3 regions of the Novosphingobium soli genome follow, and region 2 is predicted to be linked to each of the others. Evidence: riboswitches for the same ligand, from Rfam matches in the RefSeq annotation. Region 2 holds a riboswitch; each other region holds the start of a gene.
What was found. Region 2 has a riboswitch for cobalamin ahead of cobW (cobalamin biosynthesis protein CobW). Riboswitches for the same ligand answer to the same signal wherever they lie in the genome.

Region 1: it holds a riboswitch for cobalamin, as region 2 does, so the genes downstream of both, ACFFJC_RS18865 (TonB-dependent receptor plug domain-containing protein) here and cobW (cobalamin biosynthesis protein CobW) in region 2, are expected to answer to the same signal.
Region 3: it holds a riboswitch for cobalamin, as region 2 does, so the genes downstream of both, ACFFJC_RS14725 (TonB-dependent receptor plug domain-containing protein) here and cobW (cobalamin biosynthesis protein CobW) in region 2, are expected to answer to the same signal.

The regions. Positions count from the first base shown of each region.
Region 1 is NZ_JBHLWK010000025.1:117,337-119,533, forward strand. It holds gene ACFFJC_RS18865 (TonB-dependent receptor plug domain-containing protein) at 1-1,372, opposite strand, end outside; cobalamin riboswitch at 1,534-1,722, opposite strand; gene ACFFJC_RS18870 (hypothetical protein) at 1,894-2,197, shown strand, end outside.
Region 2 is NZ_JBHLWK010000019.1:23,496-25,692, forward strand. It holds cobalamin riboswitch at 1-187, opposite strand, end outside; cobalamin riboswitch at 382-606, shown strand; gene cobW (cobalamin biosynthesis protein CobW) at 804-1,856, shown strand; gene cobN (cobaltochelatase subunit CobN) at 1,856-2,197, shown strand, end outside.
Region 3 is NZ_JBHLWK010000018.1:1,537-3,733, reverse strand. It holds gene ACFFJC_RS14725 (TonB-dependent receptor plug domain-containing protein) at 1-932, opposite strand, end outside; cobalamin riboswitch at 1,150-1,396, opposite strand; gene ACFFJC_RS14720 (hypothetical protein) at 1,703-1,894, opposite strand.

The DNA of each region.
Region 1 (2,197 bases), on a different contig from region 2:
GCTCGGCGCCCACCTGCCACCCCTTCGCCCGCTCCGGCGCGAGGCCGGCGGCGCCGTAGTCGCTGAACATCTGGTAGAGCGAGGGGGCCTTGTAGCCCTCGTCGTAGCTGGCGCGCAGGACGCTGGCGCCGCCGTCCGGGGTATAGACGGCGCCCGCGCTCACCACGGTGTTGCCGCCGAAGCGCGACTGGTGGTCGTAGCGTGCGCCGGCGTCGAGGGTCAGCCCGCGCAAGGGCGTCGCGCGCAGCTGGCCGTAGACGCTGTCGGTGTCGACCGATTGCGGCGTCAGGACGTAGGGCGTCGTGCTGTTGGCGGGGGAGGCGGTGGTCATCCGCTGTTCCTCGCGCTCCAGGCCGAACACCGCGTCCACCGCACCCGAGATGGCGTACGTGCCCTGGTACTCGTAGCGGCGCACGCGGCCGTGGGCGTCGAAGGTGACCTGCCGGATGGAGCGCGCCGGATCGAAGTTGGCGCGGTCGGTCTCGTTCTGCAGCACGGCCACGCGGTTGGTCAGGCGGCCACCGAGCAGGGCGAAGTTGAGCCCGGCATAGCCCGTCCATTCCTCGGTGGTGCCATAGGCCCGCGTGTCTCCGCTGGTGCCGTCGAAGTCGTTACGCGAATCGGACCAGTAGCCGCGCAGGTCGAGGCTGACGCCGGGCGCCAGGCGCAGCGTCGCCGTGCCGCTGGCGGCGCTGCGGGCGTAGCCGTCGTCCTCCTGCCCGTTGGAGCGCGCCGAGATGCCGTCGGTGACGAAGCGCGAGCCGGACAGCCGCCAGTCGAGCGCCTGCGAGCTGCCGCCCAGCCCCGCGCGGGCGGAGACGGTGTCGTGGGTTCCCGCCTCCACCGCCAGGCTCCCCTCCAGCGGCGCGACGGGGCGGCGGGTGCGCACGTTGACCACGCCGCCGATGGCGTCGCTGCCCCACAGGATCGACTGCGGCCCGCGCAGGATCTCGATGCGGTCGATGTCGTCGAGCAGGAGGTTGGAGAAGCCGTAGCCGGCCGCGGTGGAAGAGGGATCGGACAGGCGCATGCCGTCGATCACCATGACGCTCTGCCCGGCGTCGGCGCCGCGGATGCGCAGCGAGGTGGTGGTGCCGTAGCCGCCGTTGCGCGACAGGCTTATACCGGGCGTGCGCAGCAGCGCATCGGTGACGGCGATCGGCTGGATCGCGACGAGCGCGGGCTCGTCGAGCACGGTCACGGTGGCGGAGACCCGCTCGGAGGCGACCGGCGTGCGCAGCGAGGTGACGACGATGCGCTCGCCCGCGTCTTCCTCGCCTGCAGGACTGGAGGTAGGTGCGGGGGCCTGCGCGAAGGCAGGAGTGGCGGCGAGCGCGAGGCTCGCGGTGGCGATGGTCAGGTGTCTTGGCATTCGTAGTCCCTCCTGCAAGCGGCAATGCCCCGTAGCCCGGCGTCGTGCGGAGAAGGACAGGCGCGAAGCCGCGGTCCTTCCGCGCGGCGCAGCGCCGGCGAAGCTATGGCTGTCGTTGCGCGAGGATGTCCCCCCGTCCGGCCGGCACACCCTGTCCGGTCGAAGAACGACTGCGGCAGGCAGGTCTCCTGGCTCGCGGGTCGTTGCCGGTCCGGCCGCCTTCTCAGGGTCCGAAGCCCCAATGGCGAAATGGCCGGATGGCTCGCCGCTTACAGTTGCAGGGGCAGCCCGGGTCTTTCACCCGAGTTCCCTTTTGATCCCGCGAGGGAACCTGTCGCGGGCCGGCAACTATCGTGCGGAGCCGTGCTGCGCAAGGCCCCGATGCTTGCGCGCCGCGCGGAAGTGGCTTAAGCCGTTCATGCAACGGATGCCCGAGAGGGCATGATCGGTGGGGTCGACGCAAGTCGGGCCAGAACCCGGCCGTTGCTCCCGCCATCGCCAATCGGCCGGGCATCGCCGCGATGCTGTCCGGACTCGCCGGATCGCTGCGCGCGGCCCGCCTTGATCGTGTCGCCCGCCGCCTGTCGCCCGCCGTCCTTGCCCGGAGTGAAGCCATGGTCCGCCCCGACTATCCCGTCCGCCTCCAGGCCTGCGTCTTCGCGGTGCTGGCCGTGGTCATGCTGGCGACGCGGACGACAGCGGCCACCCACGTCCTGCACCTGCCCGAGACGAGCCTCGCCAGCTTCTTCGTGCTCGGCTACTTCGTCCGGCGGCTGGCCGGCTTCGCCACGCTGTTCGCATTGGCCTTCGCAATCGACGTGGCGG
Region 2 (2,197 bases):
CATGGCCTTCCCAGGCCTCGCATGTCGCAGCGTCCGGCCCAGTGGCTGCCGGCGTCCATCGGTCGCCGGCTTATGCATCGCGCTCGCCACTTACAGTTGCAGGGACAGCCGCGGATTCGGGAGCCGAGCCCCCTCACCGCGTTCCCTATTAAGCCCCTTTCGGGACACCGGCGCGATCTGGCCGAAGCGCCCTTGCAGGACGTTCGGCTGCGCGGGTGCTTAGTCGCGCCGCGCCGGCGGTGCAAGAGCCCTCGGATCGCTGGCGCCACGATGCGCCGGCACGATGGCGCTCTCGGCTCACGGCGGCGGGCCCGCTGGCGACGGGCGCTGGCCGCTTGCGGGTGGGGAACGAAGGCCCTATGACGCGGGCCGGGCGGCTTGCCGTCCGAAGATCGCGCCGGTGCCTCGCAAGAGGCTTAAAACGGGAAGGCGGTGGGAATGGGCGACCATTCGATTCCGCAGCTGTCCCTGCAACTGTAAGCGGCGAGCGCGATGCACACGTTCTCCCGGCAGCGGGAGGCCAGCCACTGGGCCCGCAGGCCTGGGAAGGCGTGCATCGTGCCTTGACCCGCGAGCCAGGAGACCTGCCGGCGTCCGGTCGCTCTTGCCTTGGTCCAGGGGATGGCCACGGCACGGTATGGTCCGTCTGAGCGACATTCGTATCGCGGCGCAGGGCCGCATCGGTGCCGTGTGGCGGGCGTGTTCGCGCCTGCCCGTCCGCAGGCGCACCGGGCCGTCGGACGCGTCGCCGCGCCGCCGGTACGCCCCGCCCACCGAAGTCGCCGGCGCGGGAGAGCATGACCTTGAGCAAAGTACCCACCACCGTCATCACCGGCTTCCTCGGCGCGGGCAAGACCACGCTCATCCGGCATCTGCTGCAGAATGCCCGCGGCCGCCGGCTGGCACTGGTCATCAACGAGTTCGGCGACGTCGGCGTCGACGGCGAACTGGTGAAAGGCTGCAACGACGCCGCCTGCCCCGAGGAGGACATCCTCGAACTGGCGAACGGCTGCATCTGCTGCACCGTGGCGGACGACTTCCTGCCGACCATGGAGAAGCTGCTCGACCGGCCGAGCCCGCCGGACCACATCATCATCGAGACCTCGGGCCTGGCGCTGCCCAAGCCGCTGGTCAAGGCGTTCCAGTGGCCCGGCATCCGCACCCGCGCCACGGTGGACGGCGTAGTCGCGCTGATCGACGCCGATGCCGTGGCCGCCGGCCGTTTCGCCACCGATGCCGAGGCGCTCGCCGCCGCCCGCGCGGCCGACCCCAGCCTCGACCACGACAGCCCGCTGGAGGAGCTGTTCGAGGAGCAGCTCGGCTGCGCGGACATGGTGGTGCTCAACAAGACCGACCTCGTCGATGCCGAAACGCTCGCCCGGGTCGAGGCACAGGTTTCGGCCGAGACGCGTCCCGGCGTGAAGATCGTGCGGGCCGACCATGGCGCGGTGGACATCGCGGCCCTGCTCGGCATCACCGCGGCGGCCGAGGACGACCTCGATTCGCGCCCCTCCCACATCGACGGGCTCGACGACGACCACGACCATGACGACTTCGACACCTTCATCGTCGCGGGCGGCGAGGTCGTCGATCCGGACGCGCTGCTGGCGGCGGTCGCAGCGCAGATCGCCGCGCACGACGTGCTGCGCGTCAAGGGCATGGTGGCGGTGGCCGGCAAGCCCAGCCGCCTCGTGGTGCAGGCTGTCGGGCCGCGCATCCAGCACTTCTTCGACCGCGCCTGGAAGCCGGCCGAGCCGCGCCGCACGCAGCTGGTGGTGATCGGGCAGAAGGGCCTGGACCGCGCCGCGATCGAGGCCGCCCTGGCGCCCGCCCTCGACGGCGTGCCGCGCGGCTGATGCACCTCCTCTCCGCCACCCCGGGCGCGGTCTCCAACGGCGAGGAGGCGATCGACCTCGACCAGCCGCCGGGCGACATCGTGATCCTCACGGTGGCGGACAGCGAACTCGCCTGCTTCGCCGCAGCCGCCGCGCAGCTGCCCGAGGGCGGCCCCAGCGTGCGCCTGGCGAACCTGCTGCAGCTTCGCCACCCCTACTCGGTCGACCTCTACGTCGAGAAGGTGATCGCCCATGCGCGCTTCGTTTGCGTCGTGCTGCTGGGCGGCAAGAGCTATTGGCCCTACGGCGTCGACGAGATCGCGCTGGTGGCACGCGAGCGCGGGATCGCCTTCGCCGCGATC
Region 3 (2,197 bases), on a different contig from region 2:
CGCGTCGTGTCGGCCAATTGCGCCGAGATGGCATTGGTCCATCGGCCGTCAAGCGCCGTAAGCTCCGCCCGCAGGAGGCCATAAAAGGCTTCGTTCTTGAAGTGCACGCCGGGGCTGTCGACGGTGTAGCCGAACAGCGGGCTGGTCGGATCGTCCTCGCTGTTGTTGGTGTCGGCATCTGTGTAGCTGTACCGGCCGACGCCGGTGACCGTGAAGTTGTCGGTGGGCGACCAAATCAGCTTGGCCGAAAGGCCGGCGCTGTCCGATCCGACGTCGCGCGTGCCGAACCGCGCAGTCGGTGTCCCATCGGTGTGGTAGTAAGAGCCGGACACGGCATAATCGAGCGTGCCAGTCACGCCAGCAGCGCGGGCACTTCCTGTATACGTCCCGAAAGACCCGCCTTCCGCCCTTGCGGAAAAGCCCGGGGCTTCTGCCCCGGTCAGCGTGATATACTGGATCACGCCGCCAATTGCGTCCGACCCATAGAGCGAGGATTGCTGGCCGCGCAGCACTTCGACCTTGGCGGCATCATCGGCGATCAGCGTACCGAAATCATATTCGCCATTATACGGATCAGAGGCCTTGATCCCGTCGATCAGGACGAGGACATGATTGCCCTCCGATCCACGAATACGAATCTGCGTCAGGCCGCCGATCGCGCCGGTCCGGCTGACCGCAACGCCCGGTACGTCCCGCAGGATGTCCGACACGATCCGGGTCTGGCGTGTTTCCAGTGCCTGCGCATCGAGCACCGTGACCGAAGCACCAAGCTGGTTGATCGGCACGGCATCACCCGAACGCGATGCGGTGACGACGATGGTGTCGCCCTTCGCGTCGGTCGTGGGCTGGGTCGGATTGGATTGCGCCAAGACAGGCGCTGCCGTCGCTGCCAGAGCCAACACAGAAGCATGAGCCACAAATTTCATCATCATTATCATTCCCCCCGCGCCCAAGCATTTGGCAGCGGGGCAGACCGGCACTCGGCCGTCAACCTGCCGCATCCGGCAGGCATCAGGCGAACGAACGGCGGGCCAGCGCCGGCAGACGGGCGCATGTCGCCCACCAACGCAGACCCCTGCGGCCCCAACCGCACAGGTTCGTCGCTCAGACGGAGAGTTACCGTGCCCTGACCATCCCCTGGACCAAAGCAAGAGCGACCTAGCGCCGGCAGGTCTCCTGGCTCGCGGGTCGTCGCTTGATGCACGGCCTTCCCAGGCCTCGCAGGACTTAGCGTCCGGCCCAGTGGCTGGCGAACCGGGACTTTTCCCGTCCGCACATGTGCATCTCGCTCACCGCTTACAGTTGCAGGGACAGCCTCGGATTGGGATGACTCTCGCCGTCCGCACCGCGTTCCCTATTAAGTCCCTTCCGGGACACCGGCGCGATCTATGTCAGGCACCATGGCACCCGACGCCACGTGCGATACAACGACATCCTGCTGGCGACAAGTGCCGAACGACGCTTCAATAGGCCGGCAGGGACTAGGCCGCGTGGACAAATTCCGTGTCGACGGAATGACCGAAATGGGGTGGTCAACTGCTTTTCCGATTGTTCGCGCATACGTGCTAAGACGGTGCCGCCGGCGTGACGGAATAGGTTAGACGTATCGCTAGAGCGACCCCGGCGACGGGGTGCGGGTTCGATCATTGACGTGACATATCGTGGTTTGAGGCGTCCGCAACGGGGCGATGTCGCGGCATCGCTATTCTTTGAGCTTGGAGGCCATTGCCTCGCGGTACTTCCTCAGAGCGAAATCCTTAGCGACCTCGCGCTGCGCAAAAGCAACGCTGTCGGGTCTGGCCTGCCGTTCGACAGGGGAAATTTGCTGAACGACCTTCGCTTTCCGCTTGGCGCTGCTCGTTCGCGATCGACTGGCTGAAACAACGCTGGACATGGTGCAAGACTACCTCACCTCCTATCCGGTTGGAAGGTCCTCCATTGGGCGGAAGCCGTCGTAGCCATCCTCCCCGGAACGGGGAGGGGGACCACCCGCAGGGTGGTGGAGGGGCACCCTCGGTGTGCGTGCCATCGCGTTGGCCCGCAGCAGAACCTCCTGCCGATCAAGGTCACGCAAACCGCTCGTGCCCCTCCACCATGCTTCGCATGGTTCCCCTCCCCCAAAGGGGGAGGATGGGGCGAAACCGGAAGTCTCAATTTGTCCACGCCGCCTAGGAAACCATTTGATGGCGGTTTCTGT